4 regions of the Shewanella sp. HL-SH8 genome follow, and region 4 is predicted to be linked to each of the others. Evidence: predicted binding sites of a transcription regulator. Region 4 holds the regulator's gene; each other region holds the start of a gene.
What was found. The regulator sigma-54, encoded in region 4, starts transcription at its own class of promoters, with help from an activator protein. The targets are predictions, from matches to a motif close to GTTGGCACGNNNNTNGNNT.
Positions count from the first base shown of each region.

Region 1: nirB (nitrite reductase large subunit NirB) is a predicted target of sigma-54. The motif match lies at 5,309-5,327, and genes of this name have one in related genera.
Region 2: fliE (flagellar hook-basal body complex protein FliE) is a predicted target of sigma-54. The motif match lies at 4,178-4,196, and genes of this name have one in related genera.
Region 3: flgF (flagellar basal-body rod protein FlgF) is a predicted target of sigma-54. The motif match lies at 4,724-4,742, and genes of this name have one in related genera.

Region 1 covers NZ_CP195039.1:3,112,916-3,120,421, reverse strand. Annotated here, with positions in the region: gene ACRWQN_RS13755 (molybdopterin oxidoreductase family protein) at 1-2,316, shown strand, start outside; gene ACRWQN_RS13750 (hypothetical protein) at 2,261-2,431, shown strand; gene cobA (uroporphyrinogen-III C-methyltransferase) at 2,431-3,309, shown strand; gene ACRWQN_RS13740 (glycosyl transferase) at 3,302-4,582, shown strand; gene ACRWQN_RS13735 (ANTAR domain-containing protein) at 4,570-5,253, shown strand; gene nirB (nitrite reductase large subunit NirB) at 5,447-7,506, shown strand, end outside.
Region 2 covers NZ_CP195039.1:1,779,291-1,786,796, forward strand. Annotated here, with positions in the region: gene ACRWQN_RS07935 (sigma-54 dependent transcriptional regulator) at 3-1,433, shown strand; gene ACRWQN_RS07940 (sensor histidine kinase) at 1,563-2,741, shown strand; gene ACRWQN_RS07945 (sigma-54-dependent transcriptional regulator) at 2,734-4,080, shown strand; gene fliE (flagellar hook-basal body complex protein FliE) at 4,254-4,607, shown strand; gene fliF (flagellar basal-body MS-ring/collar protein FliF) at 4,672-6,351, shown strand; gene fliG (flagellar motor switch protein FliG) at 6,344-7,396, shown strand; gene fliH (flagellar assembly protein FliH) at 7,500-7,506, shown strand, end outside.
Region 3 covers NZ_CP195039.1:1,761,629-1,769,134, forward strand. Annotated here, with positions in the region: gene ACRWQN_RS07835 (chemotaxis protein CheV) at 1-389, shown strand, start outside; gene ACRWQN_RS07840 (CheR family methyltransferase) at 494-1,333, shown strand; gene flgB (flagellar basal body rod protein FlgB) at 1,460-1,858, shown strand; gene flgC (flagellar basal body rod protein FlgC) at 1,861-2,277, shown strand; gene flgD (flagellar hook assembly protein FlgD) at 2,302-3,090, shown strand; gene flgE (flagellar hook protein FlgE) at 3,153-4,517, shown strand; gene flgF (flagellar basal-body rod protein FlgF) at 4,789-5,532, shown strand; gene flgG (flagellar basal-body rod protein FlgG) at 5,544-6,332, shown strand; gene flgH (flagellar basal body L-ring protein FlgH) at 6,342-7,019, shown strand; gene ACRWQN_RS07880 (flagellar basal body P-ring protein FlgI) at 7,030-7,506, shown strand, end outside.
Region 4 covers NZ_CP195039.1:869,832-877,337, forward strand. Annotated here, with positions in the region: gene ACRWQN_RS03945 (HPr family phosphocarrier protein) at 1-234, opposite strand, end outside; gene rapZ (RNase adapter RapZ) at 268-1,125, opposite strand; gene ptsN (PTS IIA-like nitrogen regulatory protein PtsN) at 1,122-1,565, opposite strand; gene hpf (ribosome hibernation promoting factor) at 1,568-1,855, opposite strand; gene ACRWQN_RS03965 (RNA polymerase factor sigma-54) at 1,882-3,375, opposite strand; gene lptB (LPS export ABC transporter ATP-binding protein) at 3,536-4,267, opposite strand; gene lptA (lipopolysaccharide transport periplasmic protein LptA) at 4,264-4,851, opposite strand; gene lptC (LPS export ABC transporter periplasmic protein LptC) at 4,838-5,398, opposite strand; gene kdsC (3-deoxy-manno-octulosonate-8-phosphatase KdsC) at 5,395-5,961, opposite strand; gene ACRWQN_RS03990 (KpsF/GutQ family sugar-phosphate isomerase) at 5,964-6,941, opposite strand; gene ACRWQN_RS03995 (calcium/sodium antiporter) at 6,976-7,506, opposite strand, start outside.

The DNA.
Region 1 (7,506 bases), 2.1 Mb from region 4:
CTGTGTATGTCTTCAGCAGTGAGTGCAATGCAACGTGCATTTGGTGAGGATGTGGTGCCAGGTTGTTATCAAGATTTTGAACACGCCCAAGTGATTGTATTAATTGGTGCTAATACCGCATGGACCCATCCGGTTTTATTTCAGCGCATTTTAGCTGCAAAAAAGAACAATGGCGCTAAGCTGGTGGTTATCGACCCTTTATCTACAGCAACAGCTAAACAGGCCGATTTACACTTGGCGATAGCACCAGGTGCTGACTTAGCGTTATTTATTGGCTTGCTGGGTTTTATAGCGGACACCAACACGCTTGAACACAGCTATATTGATGCTCATACCGAAGGTTTTGCTGACGCGATTGGTCAGGCACAACAGATCAGTGCAGATCTGCACATGCTTGCCGACTCTGTAGGGATAGCTTATACGGTCTTGATTGAGTTTTATCAACTTTTTAGCCAGCATGAACAAGTTATTACGGCTAGCTGCCAAGGGGTTAACCAGTCAGTCAATGGTACCGATATTACTAATGCAATGATTAACTGTCATCTTGCGTTAGGTCAAATAGGCCAGGTTGGAGCCGGATTCTTTTCGCTGACCGGACAGCCTAATGCCATGGGCGGGCGAGAAGTAGGTGGTTTGGCTACTCAATTAGCCTGTCATATGGGATTTGCTGATAGTGAGCAGGCGTTACTGGCTGACTTTTGGCAATGTAATACAGTGGCCAAACAAAAAGGCTTAGCCGCTGTCGATATGTTTGATGCATTAGCCGATGGTAAGATAAAAGCTATTTGGATCATGGGCACTAACCCAGTGGTATCGCTACCTAACAGCGCTAAAATTGCCAAAGCACTAGCCGATTGTCCGTTTGTGGTGGTGTCTGAAGTGAGCCCTGACTCTGATACAGCTAAGCTGGCAGATATATTACTTCCTGCCCAAGGCTGGTCTGAAAAGTGTGGCACAGTCACTAATAGCGAGCGCACTATTACCCGCCAACGCAGCTTTATCACTGCCAAAGGTCAGGCAAAACCTGATTGGTGGGCGGTGAGCCAAGTGGCGATTAAAATGGGCTTTAACGGCTTTGATTTCGAACATAACGCCGCTGTATTTAGCGAATTTGCATTACTCAGTGCCAAAGTGAAACAGGCTTTTCCAGATAAACACTTTAATCTTGCCGGACTCGCTGGATTAACGAAAACTCAATATGATGATTTAGTGCCAACACAGTGGCCAGTCGCAAGCATTGAACAAATAGGTCAGCAACATCAGCGTGTGTTTTCAAATGGTCAGTTTTCTACTATCAGCGGTAAAGCACAGTTTATTACGCCTGCGAACGTATCAACTCACTTAGCCAAAGGGCAATCAGTGAATGGTGTTGATAGTATTGAGTCAAGTACCCCCGCGTTATTGCTCAACAGTGGTCGCAGCCGAGATCAGTGGCATACCATGACACGAACAGGTCATATTGCAAGTCTGAGGGCAAGAGTGCCAGAACCTGTGATCCATTTACATCCAAAACAACTGGGTTTATTTAATCTAGTGGAAGGTGGGTTAGCCCGTATTCAAGCGGAACAAAAAACAGAATCAAAGCCCCGAGCTTTTACAATGGCTCGAGTGGTCGCAGATAAAGACATGCCAGTCGATGTCGCCTCTATGTCTATGCACTGGTCAAAGCAGTTTTCACTGACTCAGGGAGTTAACCAAGTTGTTGACAGCCGAGTGGACCCTATTTCACAGCAACCTGGATTTAAGTGCCAAGCTGTCACTTTATCGCCGGTGGCGTTAGCCCTACAAGGGGTGGTATTTGGCATTCATGACAAAGCGGCCGCAGGCCTTTGTTGGCAAGTGGCTCAAACGTTAATCAATGGTATTTGTCATCATATTGGTTTTGAAAACCAACAAGATGGTTTTGCATATCAAGCCACGCCCCATTCATTAAAGTGGACCTTAACGCGAGTTAGTCAATCTGGGCATCAGCTGTTGCACATTCAATGCAATATCCAAAAAGGGCAGTTAATTGCGTTGAAACTGTTATCTGACAAACCGGTGAATGTGGCATTAGAACCTATGGGCGCATTTATTGGTAAAACCTTAAATAGTCAGCTATTAAGCCAACTTCATCAACAGATTAAAGCTGGAAATAGCCCATTAATTTGTGCCTGTACAGGCATGACTGAAGCTGATATCGGCGATGAAATTAATCTGCAGTTTAATCAGCAAGTATTTAACCAAGGTTTGACTAACCTTAGTTTTGAACAGGCTTTAGATGCGACGCCAATCCACATTAGGTTGTGGTCGACAATGTGGCAGTTGCCAAAGTGAAGTTAACCAGTGCGCCGCCGCGCATTGGGCTGAAGCACTTACTTATACCGATATTTACAGTGACCCAGATACCGAGCATGAACAAACCAATCCAGCAAAAGAGGATGTTGCCTAATGAATAATGTCGAAGCCATGATTAAAAATACCCATCAGACACTTAGCGCAGATCAAACTTTTCACCGCGGTGAAGTCGCTATTGTTGGCGCAGGCTGTGGTCAATTAGATTTAATGACAATTAAAGCCGCACGCATTGTGGCACAAGCAGATGCATTAGTGTACGACAGTTTGGTCAGTAGCGATATTTTGACCTTAGTGAATGCCCAATGCCAACGTCATTTTGTGGGAAAACGTTGTGGCCAGCCCAGTACTCAGCAAGATGATATTAATGCTTTGTTACTGACGTTAGCTCAGCAAGGATTAAAAGTGGTGCGCTTAAAAGGTGGCGACCCACATATATTTGGCCGCGGCGCAGAAGAAGCGCTTTATTTGGCTAATTATGGAGTGCGATCGCAGTTTTTTGCCGGGGTTACCGCCGCTTTGGGCAGCGCGGCTAGTACAGGTATTCCACTGACTTTTCGAGGTGTCGCGCGCAGTGTCACTTTAATTACCGGCACTAAAATGACCGATGCCGATAATGCCACTGCGCCAACACAATGGCAGGCGTTACTCGCGGCGCAATCTACCTTAGTTTTCTATATGGGCAAAGAGCAAGCAGTAGGAATTTCACATGGGTTAATTGACGCTAAGTGCGCAGTAAATCTGCCGGTTGCTTTTGTGACTAATGGCGGTCGTCCCAATCAATTAGTCACTTATTCAACCGCCGGTAATATGGGACACGATGCATTAACCATTAAAAATTCAGGGCCAACGCTAATTATTATCGGTGAAGTGGTCAGTGTCGGGTTGCAGTTGTCGCAGTTACTCGCAGACATTGACGATAACACCCAGCATTCATTCCCCCAAAGCGAATCATTAGAGGTGTTATATGCCTAAAATTGGACCGCTTGAACTCACCTCGGTTGAAGATTTTGATTTTCGATTGTTGATCAAAGCGCTTGGCAAGGGCGAAAAAGGCTCACGCAGTTTAACGTTTGCCGAAGCCAGTTTATTCATTCAAGGTTTTGCTAATGGCAAAGTCACGAAAGCCCAAATGGCCAGTGCTATGATGCTAATGCGGGTGCGAGGCGAAACCGTGGCCGAGGTTGCAGGTGTTGTCGCTGGGCTTAAACACACCATTAATCCTGCTTGGGAGGAATTAAACGTTGATATTGACTGGCCAGTTTATGCCGGAAAGCGTGAGCAGTTACCTTGGTTACTGCTGGTGGCTAAGCTTCTAGCCAGCAAAGGGTGGCGAGTTATGTTACACGGTGATAGTCAGGCATTGCCCCATCGTCGACATGTTGAGTCTTGTATTCAAGCATTAGATATTGCGCAGTGTCGCACCGCAGAAAAAGCACAACAGGTATTAGATGAAAGCGGCATAGTGTATGTGTCTGCAGGTGATTTAGCCCCTGTGTTAGATGATTGCCGTTTATTGCACCAAGAACTGGGCTTAAGAAGCATTATTCAAACTGCATCTCGTTGCATGAACCCGAGTCATGCTTCTTTAAGTTTACGCAGTTTTTTTCACCCTGGGCTTGATGAATTGCATCAAAAAGTCGCAGAGACATTGTTTACCGAAGGTGTTTATCAACCTGGTGTTATCGGTATTTTTAAAGGCTTGCAAGGCGAAACAGAAATAAATCCGCGTGTAACAACGGATGTTAGAGTGGTTAATGGTTCCGGCGGAAGTGTCCAATTTAGTGCATTTGAGCTACCAACATTGTTGGAGGGCTTTTCTGGTGCAAAAGTGGGCCAAGCTGAACTGTCTGCTGAAGTGCTTGCGCAACTTTGGCGCACAGATAACATCAAAGAATTAAGCTCGCGCCACAATAATGAGTCCTCATCTTATCTTACACAACCAATGACGCTAATGTCAGACGCAATGCTGGAGCAGGCATTAAGCAGTGTGCAAGCTACACTGTGTTTGGTATTGAGTTTAGATAATGTTTTACAAGGTAACAATATTGCCCTAGCTAACAAGGTTTTTCAAAGTCAGCAGTGGTGGGCTGGGCGATTAATGCCGATTAGAGCGTCCAATTGCGATAAAGAAATGTCTAACTTATCTCAACCTTTATTACCAACACCACTATTACCAAAGTCTCCATTACCTAAATCGTTCACCGAAGCGGCTTTAAACACTAAGGAGAAATCATGCACAGTGTAATTTTATCTGATGCCAGTTTTGCTGTGCTTCACAGTGCTGCACAGCGCTTGGCCGAATATCAAAGTGTTTTATCTTCGCTTGGTAGAGTGAGTCTGCTGACTTCAATAAGTGCGGTTGAAACACTGTCTGAAAATGTTGATTTACTGTTGGTACTAACAGACACACTAAATGGGCAAATAGATGGCTTTATTCAGCGCATGTTAATGAATAAACCCACTGCCACTATTGTGAATGTTAACCAATGGCAAGCTCAACAATTGGAGGGATTGCTGGCTTGTGGTCGACTGACTTTTGTTCCCGATGTTATGGCGGCAAGTCGCTTACTGAGCTTAGTGGATTTGGCTAAGGTGCGATTAAGTGCAGCCAATAAAAGTATTGCTGAGTTCAAAAAGTTAGATGATGAAATCAAAGGGCTAAAGCTATTGAGTCAAGCGAAACTGATAGTGATGCAGCAAGGCTTTGATGAGGCTAAAGCACACCAAATTATTCAGCAACAAGCAATGAAAAAAGGCTTAAGTGTATGTCAAATGTCAGCCCAAATTATTGCAGTAATGACAGCGGGTCAGACTACAGAAAATGTCGGTATATCTGTTATGCCACAAAGCTGTGCGCCTCATTATGGTGCGGTTGCGCTGAATACAGACGTAGCGGCAATCAGTATAAGTAAGTGACTAATAGTAAGTCATTGTTTTAAATTGGTAAAACTTTTTAGTTAATGGTGTCAGTGTTGGCATGTAGTCTGCAATACTTGTATCAGTAAAGGTTTACATTAAAAATTGGGTTTTATGATGGCAAAGGCGCCAACTTCTTAAACGGAGTTGGCGCCTTTTGTTTTTAATAAACCAAGGCATGAAGGAGCCGCATATGGCAGTCGCAAAATCTAAGTTAGTTGTCGTGGGTAATGGCATGGTTGGTCATCATTTTATTGAACAATTGTGCAGCCTGGGGCTGAATAAACAATTTGATGTACATGTCTTTGGTGAAGAGCCTCGCCCGGCATATGACCGGGTGCAATTATCCAAGTATTTTGAAACCGGCACAGCCGACTCTCTTATGTTAACCAGTGCGCAAGATTATGCTGATCGGGGAATTAATTTACACCTTAATACGCAAATTACCGCCATTGATATTGCCACTAAAACACTCACCAGCGCGAAAGGTGAGCAATATCAATATGACCGTTTAGTGCTGTCGACAGGCTCGTTTCCATTCGTGCCACCGATCAAAGGCAACGACCGTCAGCAATGTCTGGTTTATCGTACCATTGAAGACCTACAAGATATTCAAGCCGCAGCCAACAACAGTAAAGTAGGCGTGGTCGTCGGTGGTGGCTTATTGGGGCTTGAAGCGGCCAATGCCATGATGCAGTTGGGGGTAAAAACCCATGTTGTTGAGTTTGCACTGCAATTGATGCCGGTTCAGCTTAACGACAAAGCCGGCGATTTGTTATGCAGCAAAATTAAGCAACTCGGGGTGAGTGTTCATACCTCTAAAGCGACTACGGCAATTATTGATGGTGAAACCGCGTTACATCGAATGACGTTCAGTGATGAGTCATATTTAGAAGCGGATATGATCGTGTTTTCTGCCGGTATTCGTCCACAGGATGCACTGGCTAGAGTGTCCAACATTAACATTGGTGAGCGCGGCGGCATTGAAATTGACGATTACTGTTTAACCTCGGCACCTGATGTTTATGCCATTGGTGAGTGCGCTTTATGGCAACAAAAAATATTTGGCTTAGTCGCGCCGGGTTATCAAATGGCGCGTGTTGCGGCATCGCATATCGCCGCATCGGTATCTATTTTTGAACCTAAAAATAAAGCCGCTAGCTTTACCGGCGCCGATATGAGCACCAAACTAAAATTGCTGGGTGTAGATGTTGCCGCAATTGGCGCCAGCCGTGGTTTTGATAATGCACAGTTTGTCGAGCTATCTGATAATCAAGCGGGTATTTACAAAAAACTCTGGTTAGATGAAACCGGCAAATTTTTAAAGGGCGCCGTGCTGGTGGGCGATAATAGCGACTACAGTCGTTTATTAGAGGCTTATTTATCGCAGGATGAAATTATCGGCTCTGCGGTTGAGTTGTTATTAGCGGGCGCAGAATCTGAAGCAGATTTAAAAGACACTTCAATAGTGTGTTCCTGCCATCAGGTGACCAAAGGCGATATTGTCGATGCAGTGAAAGCCGGCAATCATAAAATGGCTGAAATCAAATCATGTACTCGCGCCGCATCGGGTTGTGGTGGCTGTGCACCTATGGTGCAAAAAATTATTGACCAAACATTACAAGCGCAAGGGCTAGATTTTAATGCCGGAATTTGTGCTCATTTTGATCATGACCGTCAAGCCTTGTATCACCTTTGTCAGGTAGAAGGCATTAATGATTTTGATACATTAATGACCTTGCATGGCAAACCTTCACCCCAAGGTCACACCTATGGATGTGATATTTGTAAGCCTGCAGCAGCATCCATTTTTGCCAGTTTACAAAATCAATATGTACTAAACCAAGACAATAGCCATGTGCAATTACAAGACACTAATGATGCGTTTTTAGGTAATCTGCAAAAAGACGGCTCTTATTCAATTGTGCCGCGCATTGCTGGCGGTGAAATTACCCCTGCCAAACTTATCGCTATGGGGCAAATCGCGCAAGATTATGACCTATACACCAAAATTACCGGCGGCCAACGTATCGATATGTTCGGTGCGCAGTTATCGCAATTACCTGAAATTTGGCAAAAACTGATTGATGCAGGTTTTGAAACCGGTCATGCGTACGGCAAATCTTTGCGCACGGTTAAATCTTGCGTTGGCAACACATGGTGCCGTTACGGCGTGCAAGACGCGATTGGCTTAGCGATTGACTTAGAAAATCGCTACAAAGGCTTACGCAGTCCTCATAAATTAAAATTTGC
Region 2 (7,506 bases), 910 kb from region 4:
GAATGATGCAAATTGAACAACGAATTTTAATTGTCGGTACCCTCTCCGAGCGTGTAACTCGCCTGTGCTGCATTTTTGAATTCTTAGGTGAGCAATGTGACATTTTAGCCATTGACGCTTTGTTGCCTTTGATAGAAGAATCAAGATACCGCGCCATTGTTATAGACTCCGATGCGGTAGGGCTCGACAGTGTTAAAAATATTGCAGCAATAGCGCCCTGGCAGCCCCTATTACTATTGGGCAATACCGCTATTGAAGCGTCCAGTATTCTGGGTGTAATAGAAGAACCGATTAATTATCCGCAATTAACTGAATTACTGCATTTTTGTCAGGTGTTCGGTCAAGCTAAAAAAGAGCAAGCTCCTACCAGTGGTAATCAAACTAAATTATTTCGCAGTCTTGTTGGCCGCAGTCAGGGTATAGCCAATGTGCGACACTTAATTAGCCAAGTTGCAGGGTCTGATGCCACGGTTTTAGTGCTTGGCCAATCTGGTACAGGCAAAGAAGTGGTTGCCCGTAATATTCATTACATATCAGAACGTCGTGACGGACCGTTTATACCGGTTAACTGCGGTGCGATACCGCCAGAGTTATTAGAAAGTGAATTATTTGGCCATGAGAAAGGCTCGTTTACCGGGGCAATATCATCCCGTAAAGGTCGTTTTGAGTTAGCCGAAGGTGGCACGCTATTTCTTGATGAAATTGGTGACATGCCACTGCAAATGCAAGTGAAACTATTACGTGTCCTGCAAGAGCGAGTCTTTGAGCGTGTTGGCGGCAGCAAAACAATTAAAACGGATGTGCGTGTCGTCGCGGCAACGCATCGTGATTTAGAGACGATGATTTCTGAGAATGAATTCCGTGAAGATTTATATTATCGCCTGAACGTTTTTCCAATTGAAATGCCTGCATTGTCTGAACGCCGTGATGATGTGCCATTGTTATTGCAAGAATTGGTTAGTCGAGTCTTTAATGAAGGCCGAGGTAAAGTGAGGTTTACCCAGCGTGCTATTGAGTCATTAAAAGAACATACTTGGTCTGGAAACGTTCGCGAATTGTCTAATTTAGTCGAGCGATTGACTATTTTATTTCCTGGTGGATTAGTTGATGTAAACGATTTACCTAATAAATATCGCTATATTGATGTACCAGAATACTGTGTTGAGATAAGTGAGGAGCAATTAGAGCGTGATGCGTTAGCGTCTATTTTTAATGATGATGAGCCCATTGAACTCCCTGACACACGCTTTCCTACAGAGTTACCGCCTGAAGGCGTCAACCTTAAAGATTTATTGGCAGAGCTTGAAATAGATATGATCCGTCAGGCGTTAGAATTACAGGATAATGTGGTTGCTAGAGCCGCTGAAATGTTGGGCATTCGTCGCACTACCTTGGTAGAAAAAATGCGAAAATACGGTATGGGTAAAGAATAGTAACCTTTATACACTGTGTATATTAACTGATAAAGCATACCCTCCAAAGGTATGCTTTATTTTTTTGTTTATATTTTGGCATACTAAATGCAATAACCCGTTAAATGTCGTTCTTTTGACGGAGTCACTATGCTAATTGCACACGCTGTAACCCAGCAAAAATCAACAGATTTTCAGCAAACTCAATATTCGCTGCAACAATCTGCTGTAGCTTCTTTGCGAGTGGACACCTCAGCAGAATACCTTCATGACAGTAAATTGACCCGAAGTCAGTTTTCCCATGTGAAAGAGGCTGCCAATATGTCAAATCAAATGGCGCATATTCTTCAGGCACTTCCGTCTGGTGTGGTGATTATTAATGGTGATGGTGTGGTGACACTCGCTAACCCTATGGCGGCTGAGCTGCTTGGCCGACCGCTTCAGGGGTTACGTTGGTTTGATATTATTAATCGCGCTTTTTCACCCCAAGATGATGATGGCCACGAAGTGTCATTGAAAAATGGACGTCGAGTTAAGTTGGCTATTACGCCATTAACCCCAGAACCCGGTCAGTTGATTGTATTAACCGATCTAACTGAAACGCGTTTACTACAAAAAAACTTATCCCATTTACAGCGTTTATCGGCGCTTGGCAAAATGGTAGCAACGTTAGCTCATCAAATTCGTACGCCACTATCAGCCGCACTTCTTTACGCCTCAAATTTAGGTAACACTAAACTAGCAGAGCCTTCTAGAACTCGCTTTCAATCAAAACTGGTTGATCGTTTAAATGAGTTAGAGCGTCAAGTAAACGATATGCTTTTGATGGCCAAAGGGCGTCAAGATGCGAAAGCGGATAACGTAGCAGTATCTGATATTATTAATATTGTTATGGCTAATTGTGAAGTGATTGCCAACAAAAAATCCTGCGAGATATTCCAGCAATGCTCAACCGATGCCAGTTTATATGCTAATCGGGATGCGTTAAGTTCTGCGGTGAATAATTTAGTGATGAATAGTATCGAGGCCGGTGCAACCAAAATTAAAATTTGCGCCACGGAAGCTGAAGGTAGTGTCATTATTGATGTGATTGATAATGGCAAAGGACTAGACCCTCAAATGCAGCAACAAGTGCTCGAGCCTTTTTTTACCACTAAAGCACAGGGGACTGGGTTAGGGTTAGCTGTTGTGCAATCTGTGGTGCGTAACCATGGTGGTAACATTCAATTATCATGTAAATCGCAAATGGGTTGTCAGGTGCGATTAAGTTTTCCGATGTCTAAAGATTCGGTATTGAACAGTCAGTCGCAGGAGGGTAATCATGTCTGAAGCAAAACTATTACTCGTTGAAGATGATGCTGATTTACGTGAAGCATTACTTGATACATTATTGTTGGCGCATTATGAATGTGTTGATGTTAGCTGTGCAGAAGATGCCATTATAGCGTTAAAAGCACAACATTTTGACTTAGTCATCAGCGATGTCCAAATGGAAGGTATTGGTGGTTTAGGTCTGCTGACCTATTTGCAGCAAGCTCAGCCTAAACTACCACTATTGTTGATGACAGCTTATGCCACTATTGATAGTGCGGTTAGTGCCATTAAGTTGGGAGCTGTAGACTATCTAGCTAAACCTTTTGCGCCTGAAGTTTTGCTTAATCAGGTATCAAGATATTTGCCGCAGAAGCAAAATACTAACCAACCTATTGTTGCCGATGAAAAAAGTCTCGCGTTGTTAGGGTTAGCCCAACGTGTTGCCATATCAGATGCTTCAGTGATGATTTTAGGTCCCAGCGGTTCTGGTAAAGAAGTGCTAGCGCGCTATATTCATCATCATAGCAGTCGTAAAGATGCGCCTTTTATTGCCATCAATTGTGCTGCTATCCCTGAAAATATGCTTGAAGCGACCTTATTTGGATATGAGAAGGGGGCATTTACAGGTGCATACCAAGCATGTCCAGGAAAATTTGAGCAGGCCCAAGGTGGCACTTTGCTGCTCGATGAAATCTCTGAAATGGAGCTGGGGTTGCAAGCAAAGCTGTTGCGTGTTTTACAAGAGCGCGAAGTGGAGCGATTAGGTGGTCGTAAAACGATTAAACTTGATGTGCGTGTACTAGCTACATCAAATCGTGATTTAAAAGCCATTATCAGTTCAGGCGAATTTAGAGAAGATCTATATTATCGGATCAATGTATTTCCATTAACTTGGCCAGCACTTTATCAGCGTCCTGCCGATATTTTACCGTTAGCCAGACATTTGCTGGTTAAACATGCTAAAGCATTTAATATTACACCCGTTCCTACTCTAGGAGAGGTAGCCACCAGACGGTTATTAGCCCATCGTTGGCCTGGTAATGTTCGTGAGCTGGATAATGTGATTCAAAGGGCGCTTATTTTAAGTAATGGTGGCGAAATAAGCGGGCAAGATATTATTATTGATTCGGCAGATGTGGCTTTACACACAGATATTGACAGTATCGAAAAGCCTGCTGAAGTTGAAGGTCTTGGCGGTGAGTTGCAAGCGCAAGAGCATGTGATTATTCTTGAGACCCTAAATCAATGTCATGGTAGTCGAAAACTTGTCGCTGAAAAATTAGGTATAAGTGCACGCACGCTGCGTTATAAAATGGCTAAAATGCGTGATGCGGGAATTCAATTGCCCGCATAGCTGGTTTTTGTCTGTCTTACGAGCATTCCGTACTTGTTTTATAGCTTTCTTTACCAAAGCTACGCATTAACGCGTAGCTTTTTGCTTTACTGTTAATCTTGGCACTCAAATTGCTTTATCCCTACTAAGACAGTTAAATATCGTCAAATATTCGGACGAATGGGAGTTTCAGCATGCAGATCAACGCCAATCCATTACTTCAAGAAATGCAGTCACTTCGTGGTGAAATTGCACCTTCCAGCCGTTCGAATATGGGGTCGGGTATTAGCCCTAACCTAATCCAGCAAGTGAATAACACCTCAGGTTCAGACTTTGGCCAGTTGTTATCCCAAGCTGTCGGTCATGTGAGTGGTTTACAGAAATCATCTTCAAGTTTAGCGACTCGTCTTGATATGGGGGATTCAACTGTGACCTTATCTGACACCGTCATTGCGCGCGAAAAATCAGGTGTAGCATTTGAAGCGACTGTGCAAGTCAGAAATAAACTGGTAGAAGCTTATAAAGAAATCATGAGTATGCCGGTATAACTTGCATCACAAAGACGTTATTAAAGCAGTATAAAAGTAGGGGCATATTGTGAGCACAGACATAATGGTAGGTTCAGATGCGGCAGTTGATGCCGGTATTCAGCAAGAGAATAAGTCTGGCTTGTTGAGCAATGTGGGCGGGGCAGACATGATGCGTCAAATCACTATGATTTTGGCGTTAGCAGTGTGTTTAGCCCTAGCTGTTTTTATTATGATGTGGGCACAGGAGCCTGAGTATCGTCCATTGGGTAAAATGGAAACAGCTGAAATGATCCAGGTACTGGATGTACTTGATAAAAATAATATTAAATACCAAATCAGTGTTGATGTTGTTAAGGTTCCTGAAGATCAATACCAAGACGTTAAACTGCTGTTAAGTCGTGCTGGAGTCGAGAGTAGTGCCAAAAATGATGACTACTTAAGCCAGGATAGTGGCTTTGGGGTGAGTCAACGTATGGAGCAAGCGCGATTAAAGCATAGCCAAGAGTTAAATCTTGCCCGTGCTATTGAAGAATTAAAAAGTATTAGCCGTGCCAAAGTTATTCTTGCACTGCCTAAAGAGAATGTTTTTGCCCGTAACGCATCTAAGCCAAGTGCTACAGTTGTAGTCAATGTGCGTCGAGGCGGCCTAGGCCAAGAAGAAGTCGACGCTATTGTTGATATCGTAGGCTCCGCGGTACAAGGTCTTGAACCTTCGCGCGTGACAGTAACAGATTCTAATGGACGCTTATTAAATTCGGGCAGTCAAGATGGAGTATCAGCACGTGCCCGTCGTGAACTTGAGTTAGTGCAACAAAAAGAAGCAGAATACCGTAAAAAGATAGATTCAATTCTTATGCCTATCCTTGGTCCTGAAAACTACACCTCTCAGGTTGATGTCAGTATGGATTTTACTGCGATAGAGCAAACCTCAAAACGCTATGATCCTGATTTACCTGCATTGAGCAGTGAGATGACTATTGAAAGTAAATCATCTGGTGGAAGTGTAGGCGGAATACCTGGTGCATTAACCAATCAACCTCCCATGGAGTCTGATATTCCTACTGAAGCTGGGGGCGGTGGGTCAGCATCATCAAAATCATCGGATACTCATCGAGAAGCTACCCGTAACTTTGACTATGACACGACAATTAGTCATACCCGCCAGCAAGTAGGGCAAGTTCGTCGGGTGAGCGTGTCTGTGGCAATCGACTTTAAACCAGGAGAGGCGGGTGAAGATGGCCAAGTTAGCCGGGTTGCGCGTACGGAACAAGAGTTAACTAACATTCGTCGGTTGCTGGAAGGTGCAGTAGGCTTTAGTAGCCAACGTGGTGATGCGCTTGAAGTGGTAACTGTGCCGTTTATGGATCAGCTATTAGAAGAACTCCCCGCGCCAGATATGTGGGAAGAACCTTGGTTTTGGCGTGCAATTAAACTGGTGCTAGGTGCATTAGTGGTCTTAGTTCTTATTCTTACGGTAGTGCGCCCTATGCTTAAGCGCCTTGTTAACCCTGATGGTGTTAATATGCCCGATGATGTTCGTTTGGGGCATGAACTTGCTGAAATTGAAGATCAATATGCTGCAGATACGCTAGGTATGCTAAATACCAAAGATGCTGAATACAGCTATGCTGATGATGGTTCAATTCTTATTCCGAATTTACATAAAGATGATGATATGATTAAGGCGATTAGGGCACTGGTTGCAAATGAGCCGGAATTATCCACTCAAGTAATTAAAAATTGGTTACAAGACAATGGCTGATAATAAAACAGATAAAAAAGAAAAAGCTGAGAAAGTCGGTTTTGATTCTGATTCTTTAAGTGGAATTGAAAAAACGGCGATTCTATTGCTGAGTTTAAGCGAAGCCGATGCAGCGTCAATTTTAAAGCACCTTGAGCCTAAACAGGTCCAGAAAGTGGGTATGGCAATGGCCGCGATGGATGATTTTGGTCAAGAAAAAGTCATTGGTGTGCATAAGCTTTTTTTAGATGAAATTCAGAAGTTCTCTTCAATTGGTTTTAACAGTGCTGAATTCGTGCGTAAGGCACTAACAGCTGCGTTAGGTGAAGATAAAGCCGGTAATTTGATTGAACAAATTATCATGGGCAGCGGTGCTAAAGGCCTAGATTCGCTTAAATGGATGGATGCACGTCAAGTGGCGACCATTATTCAAAATGAGCATCCGCAGATCCAAACCATTGTTTTATCTTATTTAGAACCGGATCAAGCGGCTGAAATTTTTAGCCAGTTCCCCGAAAATACTCGCCTTGATTTAATGATGCGTATTGCTAACCTTGAAGAAGTACAGCCGGCTGCATTACAAGAGTTAAACGATATTATGGAGAAACAGTTTGCTGGCCAAGGCGGTGCGCAAGCAGCGAAAATGGGCGGTTTAAAAGCTGCGGCCAATATCATGAACTACTTAGATACGGGTGTCGAAAGTCAGATTATGGAAACCATGCGTGAATCTGATGAAGAAATGGCACAACAAATTCAAGATATGATGTTTGTGTTTGAAAATCTTATTGATGTTGATGACCGTGGTATTCAAGCATTACTGCGTGACGTACAACAAGATGTACTAATGAAAGCGCTCAAAGGTGCTGATGATGCATTGAAAGAGAAAATATTAGGTAACATGTCCAAGCGTGCGGCAGAGTTACTGCGCGATGATCTTGAGGCTATGGGACCAATTCGTATCAGTGAAGTTGAAGTGGCGCAAAAAGAAATTTTATCGATTGCCAGACGTTTATCTGATAGTGGCGAGATTATGCTTGGCGGTGGCGGCGGTGAAGAGTTCTTGTAAGGAGCACTTCAGCCCATGACGAATGGCAATTGAACTTTCGAAGCGACATCTATCTCGAAAATCAACATGTCACAGCAGGAATGTATATAACATTGGCTAAACTATGACTG
Region 3 (7,506 bases), 890 kb from region 4:
ATTATCATGTCATGGTGATAGATGATTCTGCTGTAGCACGTAAGCAAATTATTCGTTCTCTTGAGTCTTTAAATTTACAAATTGATACCGCCAAAGATGGTAGAGAAGCACTGAACAAACTCAAGGCTATAGCTAAAGAGATGGATGATGTATCGTTAGAGATCCCGTTGATTATTTCCGATATTGAAATGCCTGAAATGGATGGATATACCCTTACAGCTGAAATTAGAGATGACCCTAAGTTAAAAAATATTAAGGTTGTGTTACACACTTCTTTAAGTGGCGTATTTAATCAGGCAATGGTACAAAAAGTTGGCGCAAATGACTTTATTGCTAAGTTTAATCCTGATGAATTAGCCGCAGCGGTAAACAAACATTTAAGTTTGTAATCTTTTCTGTCTATTGAACGCAGTAGGCAGCATGAAAATTCATGAATGTTAGTTATGCGTAAAAGCTCTAATGATAGGGCAAATATTACTCATTATATTAGGATGTGAATGTGACAGATAAATCACTCGCAGAAGCAGAATATAATCAATTTAGATTGTTTTTAGAACAACACAGCGGCATCGTTTTAGGTGAAAATAAACAATACCTAGTACGAAGCCGTTTAGCACCATTGATGGGAAAATACAGTTTACCCTCGCTCTCTGAAGTGGTTAAGCATTCAATGAAGCCCACCGAACGTCAATTACGTGCGGAAGTGATTGACGCGATGACAACCAATGAAACATTGTGGTTTCGTGACCGCTATCCATTTGATTTATTACATAATACTTTATTACCTGAATATTCTAAGTTAGGTCGTTCATTGCGTATTTGGTCTGCGGCTTGTTCTTCAGGGCAAGAGCCTTACTCATTAGCAATGACCGCTTTAGAGTATCAACAACGCAAGCCGGGTGCACTGCCTGGTGGTGTGACTATTCAAGCGACTGATTTGTCACCTTCGATGCTTGAACGTTGTAAAAATGCTGAATATGATGGCTTGGCATTGGCGCGTGGATTATCAGAAGAACGTAAACGTCAGTTTTTTGATGCTTTGCCTAATGGCAATATGAAAGTCAAAGATAATGTTAAGCGGTTAGTGAATTTTAGAGCGCATAATTTACTTGAAAGTTATACGCTTTTAGGAAAATACGACATTATTTTTTGTCGTAATGTATTGATTTATTTTGCGCCTGAGGCAAAGGCTAAAATTTTGCGGCAATTTGCTGCCGCTTTAAACCCAAAAGGTATTTTATTTCTTGGGGCATCAGAATCTATTTCCGGATTAACAGAAGAATTTGACATGGTCCGCTGTAACCCTGGTATATATTACCAAAAGAAAACCTAGTTTAACCTATTGAAAAGCATGTGTTACTTTTTTCACATGCTTTCCTTTCTATATATCCTCCCATTGATTAAATAATTGGCATAACCTTTGCTTCATATCTATCAGTTAGCTGATGGAGGCAATTTTATGGCGATTAATTTTGATAATGCACTTGGGGTACATCAATACTCCCTTGGTGTCAGGGCACAGCGCGCTGAAGTGCTATCAAGTAACATAGCGAATGCGAATACCCCAGGGTATAAGGCACGCGATGTCGATTTTGCCTCAGCAATGCAAGCTGCTAGTTCTCGTCAGAAAGGTTTAACGATGAGTGCCACTAATGAAAAGCATTTTGATTTAACTGCTCTCAGTCAGCAACATGTCAAATTCCGAGTCCCTAACCAACCTGATACTGGCGATGGTAATACGGTTGATATGCAACAAGAACAATCAGCCTTTATGCAAAACTCTATTGAATACCAAATGTCATTGGGATTCCTAGAAAGTAAGTTTTCAGGTATGCGTAAAGCATTACGAGGTGATTAATCATGAGCTTATTTAATATATTCAATGTCGCCGGTTCAGGTATGACAGCACAGTCTGTCCGCTTAAATACCACCGCAAGTAACATTGCTAATGCTGACTCTGTTTCCAGTAGTATTGATCAAACTTATCGTGCTAGGCATCCTGTATTTGAAGCTGAAATGTCTAAAGCTAGTCATCAGCAATCAGGTTCTCATCGCGTTAATGTCAGTGGCATTGTTGAAAGTGATAAGCCATTGGTTAAAGAATATTCACCAGATCACCCTATGGCCGATGGTGACGGTTTCATTTATAAGCCTAATGTAAATGTAATGGAAGAAATGGCTGATATGATTTCAGCTTCTCGCTCTTATCAAATGAATGTTCAAGTCGCAGATGCAGCTAAAACAATGCTGCAACAAACACTTAGAATGGGTAAATAACATGATTATTGTAGGAGGTAAATGATGAGCCTCGTTAATCCATATAGTAGCCAATCTTTGCCACAACAGGCATCTGCATTGTCTAATACCGGTACGGTCAGTAAAAATACCGTCCAATCGAACACGGCGAGTACGACAACAGGTAATCCATTTCTAGATGGTATTCGTTTACCTGATGCGCCTGAAACTCCTGCAGCGAAAGATCAAATGCTTAAGCAGGAAGATTTTTTTGCACTGCTTAGTCAGCAACTTTCGATGCAAGATCCGTTTAAGCCAGTTGATAATGATCAAATGATTGCTCAAATGGCTTCATTCTCAACAGTTGATGGTATTTCAAATTTAAATAAAGAAATTCTCAATTTGAATGGTGTCATGAGTTCAAGCCAGGCATTACAAGCTTCTAGTTTAGTTGGGCGCAAAGTGTTGATCCCATCAGACACTGGATCTATTTCGCCGGCAAGCCCTGAACTTAAAGGTGTGGTAAGCACACCTGCAGCTATAGATAAAATAAGCATTCGTATTGAAGATGAATCAGGTCAGTTAATTAAGACCTTTGATATTGATGGCAGTGCAGGCGGAAACGTCGATGTGACATGGGACGGTCTAGATAAAAATGGTAAACCTGTGGTTGAAGGTGCTTACGTCATTAAAGCTAGCGGTAAAGTCGATGGACAATCTCAAGACTTAGCCGTTTCTACTTATGCACATGTGACGAGCGTTTCACTAGGTACTGCAGCAACTGGGGCGATTCTTAATCTTCGTGGCATTGGTGGCATTAAATTGACCGATGTACTTGCGGTGTCCGAATCATAAATTTAATAACGCTTGTGACAAGAAATTGTCATTAAAGAAAACCTGATTACTCGAGGTGAAATATGTCTTTTAACATCGCATTAAGTGGTATTGCAGCCGCTCAGAAAGATCTAAATACCACAGCCAATAACATTGCAAACGTAAATACCATAGGCTTTAAGGAGTCTCGTGCGGAGTTTGCCGATGTGTATGCTAACTCAATTTTTTCTAACAGCAAAACTGCAGTCGGTGGCGGTGTTGCTACAACTCAAGTAGCACAACAGTTTCACCAAGGTAGTTTGCAACTTACCAGTAACTCTTTGGATATGGCGATAAGTGGTGGGGGTTTTTTTGTGACCTCATCAGGGATTGGCACACGTGACCAATCATTTACCCGAGCAGGCGCTTTTAAGGTTGATTCAAATAATTATATGGTTGACTCAGCAGGCAACTTTTTACAGGGCTTCCCTGTGGACAAGGACGGTAACTCGACTTCTGTGAGTTTAACCACTACTCAGGCAATTAAAGTACCAGATACAGCAGGAAGTCCTATTATGTCTAGTAAAGTCGGCCTACAGATGAATCTAAATGTCGGTGAGTCACCTTTAGACCCTGCTGCATTTGATCCTGACAATGCAGATACATTTAATAATTCTACTTCAGTGACTATCTATGACTCTCTGGGTGAATCGCATATCATGACCAGCTACTTTATTAAGCCTGAAAACGGTTCCTACACAGGTGAAAGTAACTGGGTTGCATTTTATGCCATTGATGGTAAACCAGTAAGTTTAGACGGTGCAGCTGGCCAATATAGTGTTGATACTACGGGTGATGGTTTAGTTGATGGTGCACCTCGTGATGCACAAACTGCAGGTGGTTGGAGAGGATCTGTCATAAAGTTTAATGACTCTGGTACTTATACTGGTAGCAATCCTACAGTGCTAAAAACTCTGCCACTGGGTGTTACTGGTGCCAATGTATTAGGGCCAGGAGCTGATGGCTCACAGACTGTTACGATTGATTTTAATAATCCGACACAATATGCCTCACCATTTGAAGTCACTGAGTTAACTCAAGATGGTACAACAGTAGGTCGATTAACTAACGTAGGTATAGGTGCTGATGGTTTAGTCACAGCAAGCTATAGTAATGGTTCTACTGTGCCTTTATCGCGAGTCGCTTTAGTTCGCTTTGCAAATGAGCAAGGTTTAACTCAGGTAGGGAATACTGCCTGGAAGGCGAGTTTAGATTCTGGCCCTGCGTTAGCGGGCGAAGCAAATAGCGGTACTTTCGGCAGTATTCGTTCCTCATCACTTGAACAATCGAATGTCGACTTAACTACAGAATTAGTTGATTTAATCTCTGCCCAACGTAACTTCCAAGCCAATTCCCGTACGCTTGAAGTTAACAATACCTTGAACCAAACGATATTGCAGATCAGATAATACGCTTCCTGACAGCTCTCGTTTCATTGGTTTTTATAATATTAGTTTTAATAAGGTGTTGCCCATAGCGGCAACACCTTGCCTTTTATTTCCATTATTTTTTTTCACTTTCTCTTATCGGTGTTTTTTTGACACTTCATTCACAATACTATGTTTTAAATCGTATCCCCACCTAATTAAATCAGTTACTTATATTGACCGTGATTGTTGGCATGCCCTTTGCTTTGTCTAGTTAGTATCTTTATTTAAAGCATTATTGACGGAGCGGCAAATGGACAAATTTTTGTATGTTGCAATGAGCGGTGCAAAGCAAGGCATGAATGCTCTTGCCGTTCGTGCGAACAACTTAGCCAATGCCAACACCGATGGCTTCAAATCGGATATGACCCAAGCAAGGTCAATGCAGGCGTTTGGCGAAGGTTTGCCTACGCGAGTATTTTCAATGATTGAAAGCCCCGGGTCTAATTTTTCTCCAGGTCCTATCAAAGAGACGGGTAATGACTTAGACATTGCCATTAAAGGTGATGGCTGGATTGCAGTGCAAGCGGCTGATGGGTCAGAAGCTTATACCCGTGCAGGACATTTGAAGTTCGATAGTACTGGACTGCTGGTTAATAGTCGTAATACGCCAATTATGGGCGATGCAGGCCCTATTGTTTTGCCACTGCCAATCGATAAAGTTCATATTTCACAAGATGGCATCATTTCAATTCGCCCTCAGGGAGCGACAGCTGAAGTGATTGAGGAAGTAGCCAGAATTAAATTTGTTAATCCGGGCAATGATCAAATGATGCGCGGTGAAGATGGCTTATTTCGCTTAATGTCTGGTTTGCCTGCACCCAAAGATCCCATGGTGCAAGTTGAAAGTGGTGCTGTTGAAGGCAGTAATGTTAACCCTGTACATGAAATGGTGGCGATGATAGATATTCAGCGTCAGTACGAAATGCAAGTGAAGATGATGAAAAATGCAGAAGAAGCAGATCGCTCATCTTCATCGTTACTAAGAATTGGTTAGGAGTATTTATTATGCATCCAGCTCTGTGGATTAGTAAAACGGGTTTAGACGCCCAACAAACAGATATTGCGGTTATTTCAAATAATGTAGCGAATGCTAGCACCATAGGTTACAAAAAAGGCCGTGCGGTATTTGAAGATTTGCTCTATCAAACAATTAACCAAGCCGGTGGGATCAGTGCCGACAATACCAAGTTACCTAATGGTTTAAATCTAGGTGCGGGTACCAAAGTTGTTGCTACGCAAAAAGTGTTTACCCAGGGCAACATGCTCACAACCGACAATTCACTAGATTTAATGATTGAAGGTCCAGGTTTCTTTGAAGTCCAAATGCCTGATGGCACAGCAGCCTATACCCGTAATGGTCAATTTAGCTTAGATGATACCGGGCAAATTGTTACCCCAGGTTCAGGCTACGTATTACAACCTCCAATTACTATTCCTGAAGATGCTATGAGTATTACTGTCTCTGCTGAGGGTGAAGTGTCAGTTAAATTGGCTGGTGCAACAGATAATCAGACAATCGGTCAGCTTACCATGACAGACTTTATCAACCCGTCTGGACTTGATCCACTGGGTCAGAACCTTTATACCGAAACCGGTGCCAGTGGCACACCTATTCAAGGTACTGCTTCACAAAATGGTTTAGGGGCAATTCGTCAAGGTGCGTTAGAAACATCGAATGTTAATGTGACAGAAGAATTGGTTAACTTAATTCAAAGTCAGCGGATCTATGAAATGAACTCGAAGGTTATTTCAGCGGTAGATCAAATGCTGTCTTATGTTAATCAGAATCTTTAGGGGGCAGTGATGAGTAAACTTCTTGTTATAGCTACAACAGCCATGCTGTTAGTCGGTTGCAGTTCTACTCAGAAAAAGCCGATCCCTGATGATCCATTTTATGCGCCTGTTTATCCAGAAGAACCTTCGACTCAAGTGGTGGCGACGGGATCTATATTTTTAGATTCACAAGCTTCAAGTTTGTACTCGGATCTTCGTGCCCACAAAGTAGGTGACATCATTACCGTTGTATTGAAAGAGTCTACCCAGGCGACCAAAAGTGCCAACAATGAAATGAAGAAGAATACCGGCCTGAGTGTTGAACCACTTTATGCGGGTGGCGGTAATGTCTCTATTAAAGGGGTGCCGTTAGATTTACGCTATTCAGACAGCATGAATACCAAACGTGAAGCTGATGCTGATCAATCGAACAGTTTAGATGGCAGTATTTCTGCCAATGTAATGCAAGTACTGAGTAACGGTAACCTGGTTATTCGAGGCGAGAAATGGATCTCTATCAATAATGGCGATGAATTTATTCGCGTGACGGGTATTGTGCGCAGCCAAGATATCACACCAGATAACACAGTCGAATCAACACGAGTAGCTAATGCTCGTATCCAATATAGCGGAACCGGCACCTTTGCCGACACCCAAAAAGTAGGCTGGTTAAGCTCGTTTTTTATGGGTGAGTGGTGGCCTTTTTAAGGGGTATAACATGAACATTAAACCTATTGTAGCCATGCTTTTCACTGCATGTATGGTCATTACCACACCCACGGAAGCACAGCGTCTTAAAGATATTGCCAATGTGCAAGGTGTTCGGAGCAACCAACTCATCGGCTACGGACTTGTTGTTGGTCTGCCTGGTACTGGCGAGAAAACCCAGTACACCGAACAAACCTTTAAAACTATGTTAAAAAATTTTGGTATTAATTTACCTGCTTCAGTTAGACCTAAAGTGAAAAATATTGCTGTTGTGGCGGTTCATGCTGACATGCCCGCCTTTATTAAACCGGGTCAAACATTGGATGTCACCGTATCAAGTATAGGTGAAGCCAAAAGTTTACGTGGCGGAACCTTGATTCAAACCTTTATGAAAGGAGTTGATGGCAATGTGTATGCCATTGCACAGGGTAGTTTAGTGGTAAGTGGCTTTAGTGCCGATGGTCTCGATGGTTCACAGGTTATTCAA
Region 4 (7,506 bases):
AGCATCAAGCGCTGATTGTGCATCTGGCCCTTCAGCTATGATATCTATGGTTTTACCTAAGCCACTTTCAAGCATTAATAAGCCTAAAACACTGGCGGCGCTGGCCTTTTTATCACCCTGGATCAGGGTAACATTGGCATTGAATGCATTAGCAAGAATAGCCAGTTTGGTCGCCGCTCGTGCGTGTAAACCAAGCTTGTTTGATATGATGACTTGGCGCTGTAAAAGACTCATTTAGTTAAGTTCCGACAAGTAACTTTATTGCGATTATTTGTGCTTATTTATAAGCTCTCGGTGCCTTGCTTGAACAACATGTTTTTTACCACTTGAAAAACGTTTAGCAAGCTGGTCGGCGATATAAACTGAACGATGCTGGCCACCAGTACAACCAATAGCTATGGTTAGGTAGCTGCGGTTATTGCGCTCTAAGTGGGGCATCCATGTTTCAAATAGGTTTTCTATTTGCCAAATGAATTTATTTACCAGCGGTTGCTGGCCAAGAAATTCCTGTACGGGTTCATCTAATCCAGTAAAGGGGCGTAATTCTATTTCCCAATGTGGGTTAGGTAAAAAGCGTACATCAAACATAAAATCGGCTTCGGCAGGCATGCCATATTTAAAACCAAATGACTCAAAATTGATCACTAACTCTTTATCAACACTGCCCATTAAAATTTCACGTACTTGATCACTAAGTTGATAAATATTTAGCTTAGATGTATCGATAAAATGGTCTACGTATTCAGAAATAGGCGCTAGTAGCTCACCTTCAAATTGAATCGCATCTTGTAGGGACATATTCTTTTTCGATAAAGGATGTAGTCGTCGGGTTTCACTGTAACGTTTTAGTAGTGCCTCATCACTTGCCTGTAAAAAAAAGCTTATGACTTCCGTATCGTCAGATAACCACGCTAGCTGCTGCTGTAATACTTTACCTTGCTCTTCTATATTTCGAACATCAACACTTATAGCCACCAGTTCATTGGTGTTTCTAAGCTGTTCTAATAGCCGTCCAATTAAGGGCAGTGGTAAGTTATCAACGCAATAGTAACCTAGGTCTTCTAGTACCCTAAGTGCGACAGATTTACCTGAGCCCGAACGACCGGATACAATGACTAATTTCATGCTGTGATAACCTGATAGAGTTCAGTTGAGTTACTTGCTTTTCGTAACTGCTTAAGAATATGTTTATCCGATAACTTTTCAGCCATTGAGGATAGGGTACTGAGATGTTGCTGACACTGGTCTGCTGGCACCAGTAATGCAAATAAGAGATCCACTGGTTGTTTGTCGATAGCATCAAATGAAATCGCTTCTTCGCACTTTATAAAAACCGCGATAGGGCGAACGATGGACGTTAAACGACCATGCGGGATTGCAATGCCAGAGCCTATTCCTGTGCTACCCATTTTTTCTCTGGCCACTAGGCTTTCAAAAATCTCTTGTGAAGAGAGGGATGGGTACTGGGCTGCAGCTAAATCGCTGATAAGCTCCAGTACCTTTTTCTTACTGCCCGGTGTGGCACAGGAGGTGCATTCCGGCTGCAGGATGGTACTAAGTTCCATCATTAATGCTTAGTTAATTTCTCTTTGTGTTTAATGACCTGACGATCGAGTTTATCAATCAGGGCGTCTATAGCGTGATACATATCAGCATGTTCAGATGTCGCAAATACCTCAGCTCCATTCAAGCTGACTTTTGCTTCAGCTATCTGTTGTTGCTTTTCGACATTTAATACTACGTGGACATTATTGATCTGATCGAAATGTCGTTCAAGTTTTGTAAACTTACTTGTGACATATTCTCTTAGTGATTCAGTAATTTCAATATGATGACCCGTTAAGGTGATTTGCATATTTATCCTCCAATTGCCTAGGTAGATTATAAACTCTTACGTTGGTTTGAGGGAGGGATCATCATCGCTTCGCGGTATTTCGCTATGGTGCGACGTGCAACATTAATCCCTTGTTCTGCCAGAAGATCTGCCATTTTACTGTCGCTTAGTGGTTTTTTCTGGTTTTCAGCAGCAACCAGCTTTTTAATAAAAGCTCTAATTGCTGTAGACGAACATTCTCCGCCATCATCAGTACTGACATGGCTAGAGAAAAAATACTTAAGTTCGAACAGTCCGCGCGGTGTGTGCATATACTTTTGTGTGGTGACACGCGAAATAGTGGACTCATGCATTTCGACAGCTTCAGCTATGTCATTCAACACCATAGGCTTCATGGCTTCAGCACCGTACTCAAAAAAACCTTGCTGAAATTGCACAATACAATTGGATACTTTAAGCAGGGTGTCGCTGCGGCTTTCTAAGCTTTTGATAAACCATTTGGCTTCTTGTAAGTGACCTCGAATAAATTGAGTGTCTGTTGAACTCTTACTGCTTTTTGCCATGGCGGCATATTGTTGATTAATACCTATTTTTGGCATGTTATCAGGGTTCAATTCAACCACCCAACGGCCATTCTTTTTGGTCACTGACACGTCTGGGATAACATATTCATCATCCGGTGGGGTGATCATCGTGCCAGGACGTGGATTTAAAGATTGAATTAATTCAATTGCTTCGCGCAGCTCATCTTCTTTTAGCTTAGTTTTGCGCATGAGTGTGCGAAAATCACGTCCAGCAATCAAATCTAAATAATCTTTGATTAACATTCTGGCATTATCAATATGGGGCGTGTCTGGGGCAAACTGAACAAGTTGAATCAATAAACATTCACTTAAGCTACGTGAGGCGACACCCAGAGGGTCGAAATGTTGTATACGTTTTAGTACCGCTTCGACTTCGTCTAATTCGACAGAATCATCGCCCATAGCTTCTAAAATATCTTCAGTACTTTGGGTGAGATAACCTGTGTCATCAATGGCATCAATAATGGCTGTGGCAATAGCGAGGTCTGTTTCAGAAAAAGGCGTTAGATTTTTTTGCCATTCTAAATGCTCGTATAATCCTTCGGATGTTTCACCTTGGAAGGGCATGTCATCATTTGGCATGCTGCCAGAACCCGAACCAGGGCTTGCCATTGGGGAGGCGCTGTACACTTCATCCCAGGTAGTGTCCATTGGCAAGTCTTCAGACATTTGCTCTTTAGTCATTGACTCTGCGGTGTCGACATTTGAAGTGTCTTTTTCGACTACAGGTGCGCTTACTTCATTGAAGTCAGTTTCTGATAGGTCTTTTGAGTTATCATTTTTGTTGCTAAGTGCTGAAAATTCATCTTCCATTTCAAGCAAAGGATTGGAATCTAATACTTGTTGAATTTCTTGCTGTAACTCCAAAGATGATAACTGCAGCAAACGTATAGCTTGTTGCAGCTGTGGGGTCATAGTGAGGTGCTGACCCATTTTAAGTTGGAGTGAAGCTTTCATTACTGCTGATCCCTAGAAGAATTCGGCTTTCTACACTGATTAAAGTGAGTGATAGTCGCAATTTTTTAACAAATGGTTTTACTTTACCTATACACGATCAATTAACTTAGTCGCCAGAAACATTTTGCCAAGCAAGTGCTTCAGATCCTATTTAGATTAACTATAGCTTGAATTGTTCGCCTAAGTATACTGCTCGAACTTGCTGATTGTTGAGTACTTCAGTTGGGGTGCCTTCGGCAATCAAATTCCCCTGGCTAACAATATATGCCCGCTCACACACATCAAGTGTTTCACGGACATTATGATCAGTAATTAATACGCCTAGGCCACGGTGTTTGAGTTGCAGAATAATTTTCTTAATATCAATCACTGAAATAGGGTCAACACCCGCAAAGGGCTCATCTAACAATATAAATTTAGGATTGGCTGCTAAAGCGCGTGCAATTTCTACCCGTCGTCTTTCACCACCAGATAGCGACATGCCTAAGCTATCGCGAATATGGGTAATATGGAATTCTTCTAAAAGATGCTCCAGTTCCTGAATTCGCTCATCCGAAGTCATCGATTTTCGGGTTTGCAACACGGCCATAATATTATCGTGCACACTGAGCTTTCTAAAAATACTGGCTTCTTGTGGTAAATAGCCAATACCTTTTCGCGCACGTAAATGCATTGGGTCAGCAGTTAAGTCATCGTCATCAATTAAAATGCGGCCATGGTCACTTTTGACTAAACCAACAACCATATAAAACGTGGTCGTTTTACCTGCGCCATTGGGACCAAGTAGTCCGACAATTTGGCCTGTTTTTACAGTTAAGCTGACACTTTTAACCACTTGACGGCTTTTATAGCTTTTGGCTAAGTTCTCAGCTGTTAAGGTAATTTGGGTCATTGGTTACCTTGCTTTTTTAACGGGATTTCAGGTAATTTTTGTGCTGGTGACTCATCATTTTGGAAATTTTCCGGTTGAATAATGGTAATAACACGATCTTCACCTTTACCGGTACTTTCAGCGATAAGTTCCTGAGCATTGATATTGTAACGGATCACGTTACCAGTCACTTTACTGCCTGCTTGATCTAGCTTAGCGTTACCGGTTAATAACAGTCCAGTTGTTGCTAAGTCATAACGAATTTCATTGGCGCTTGCTGTACCTATGCGACCATCATCAAGTTCTTGTGAAAATGTAGCAGGGTTACCGGTCGCAATGAGCGTTTTAGTCTGGCCGTTTTCAGCTGAAAATGCCCGCAGTTCATCGGCTTCGATATTGATCGAGCCTTGGGTAATTTTTACTGGGCCGTTAAAAATAATTTGATTATTTTTAACGTCTGCTCGTTGACTTACGGCAGCAATTTTAAGCTCTTGCTTCAAATCGCCTTCTTTAGCTACGGCGTTGCCTGCTAATACACTAATCGCTAAAGTGCAAATAACACTGCTTTTACCGAGCAATGTGGTTAAAAACTTAATGTGGTTCATATGTCCCTTCTACCTGGCTGAGTAAGGTAATTTGTTCTGCATTGAGATCGGCAAATAGCCCTAAGCCTTGAATAATAAAACCATTACCTTTAATGGTAACTGACTCTTCAGAACGACCTATCATAGTGTTTAAATTAAAGGTGACTTGTTGAGTTTCAAGTGATTGTAATGGTTCTTCAATATCAATGGCATCAATTACTACATCGTTATGTAAACTGACTTCATTTGAATGTTGAGCTAAGGTCGCATTTTTAGCTGTTATTTGCCACTGCGCTTTACCATTCTCAGGGTAAAGAAGGAGTACAGGCGCAGTAAATGAAGTGGTATTTGTGCTGGTGAAATGTTCCATATGCTCGGCGCTAACTTTGCTGTCAATAAACCCGAGTTTATTAAATTCTGTCGTGCGAAGATTGTCAGCCACAAAATCAGGTCGCTCAATTCTAGGATCTTTAATTAACGCCATTTGGTTACGTTTGACTTGTACTTGCCAATACAATACCAAGGCTAAGCCAAAAAATGCACAAATAGCCAGTGTGGTTCGATTCATATGCTCATACCATGGGCACTTTCAAATTTATTTTGGCTTAATAACAACAAATCAGTGAGTTCTCTTAAGGCACCATTACCACCTTTAATGGTGGTTATCATATGGCAATGTTGTTTCACATAAGGATGTCCATCGGCCACGCTGACAGCAAGTCCTACTACTTTCATCACAGGTAAATCTACCATGTCGTCGCCAATATAAGCTACTTGTTCAGCAGTAACGTTATATTTTTTGATTAATTCCTCGTAGGGAGTAAATTTATCATCTATTCCTTGATAGATATCTTTGATGCCTAAAGCTGTCATGCGATTTTCGACAATTTTAGATTTTCGTCCGGTAATAACCGCCACATTAATGCCACTGGTTAATATTGAGCGAACGCCATATCCGTCTCGTGTATGGAATGCTTTAGACTCTTCGCCGCTATTATTAAGGTAAATACGGCCGTCAGAAAAAACACCGTCAACGCCGCAAATAAGCAGTTTAATTTTTTGAGCGCGCAGCCAAATATCATCACTAATAGGGCCATAAAAACCTTGGTGAGTGTGCGTATTTATTGTCATGTTTAAATTACTCCTGCTTTGACCATATCGAGCATATTCAATGCACCAATAGGCTGGTGTGCGTCATTGACCACAATCAAACCATTAATGCTTTTCTCATCCATTATTTGTAAGGCTTGAGCGGCCAAAATGTTAGCCGGGCTAGTGACACATTTTTTGGTCATAACCTGTGAAATAGGCGTGGTTCGAAGATTGACTTCTGCATCGATAACACGTCGTAAATCACCATCAGTAAAAATACCGACTAAAACATTATTACCATCAACAACCGCGGTCATACCTAAGCCTTTATTTGATATTTCATACAAGGCTTCAGTGATACAAATATCTTGCTGTACCAAGGGCAGATCTTTGCCTTGGTGCATAACATCATTAACCTTGAGTAATAATTTTCGGCCCAAAGAGCCCCCTGGATGTGAGAGGGCAAAATCATCACGGGTAAAACCTTTTGCTTGTAATAGGGCGACCGCTAAAGCATCTCCCATGACTAATGTCGCCGTCGTGCTTGATGTTGGCGCTAACCCAAGGGGGCAAGCTTCTTCTAGCACTTCAATACATAAATGCACTTTTGCCAGCTTCGCCATATTAGAGTCTGGTTTACCAGTAACTGCAATCACAGGAACGCCCATACGTTGAATAACAGGCATTAATGTCAAAATTTCACTTGATTCACCTGAGTTCGAAATAGCTAAAATAATGTCGTTTTTAGCTAATGCGCCAAGGTCGCCATGGCTGGCCTCTCCTGGATGAACAAAAAAAGCTGGCGTGCCTGTACTGGCAAATGTGGCTGAAATCTTATTACCGATGTGGCCAGATTTTCCCATGCCCATTACAATAACTTTACCTTTGCATTGCATGATTAATTCACATGCCTGCCCGAATGCATCTGAATCTACAAATTGGTAGAGATGCTCAAGTGCTGCTTTTTCAATATCAATGACTTTACGGCCCCATTGACGAAATTGAGTTTGGTTTGCCATGTATGTCTCTCTTGGTAAAGTCCTTTGTGCTCCATTAAGAAGCGTTGAATACAACGTATTGGTAAGCCACAAAGGTTAATAGTAATAAAACGCCATGCCAAGGCGTAAGTTGTCGCTTTGCACCGCTGGATAACACTAACACTGCTAATGCGGCACTGGTGCCCAGTACCATGTAAAAATCTCTGTTTACCGCTGTGGCATCAACCTCACCTGGTGAGATTAGCCCTGGAATAGCTAAAACCGCAAGAATATTAAATAAATTAGACCCGACAATATTGCCAATGGCTAAATCGTGTTCTTTTTTTAACACTCCGGCGATACACGCCGCTAATTCTGGCAAGCTAGTGCCAACAGCAATGATGGTCAGTCCAATGACTAAATCAGACAAACCATAAATTTTTGCAATACCAACAGCACCGTCTACCATCCAACCAGCTGAGAGTGGTAAAAACACAATGCCGATAATAATCCACATGATAGCATTAAAAGTAGGGACATCTTTAGGGATCTCGCTGTCGATTTCGGCATCAAGGGGGTCAGTATCTTTGTTACTTAAAGCTTGATA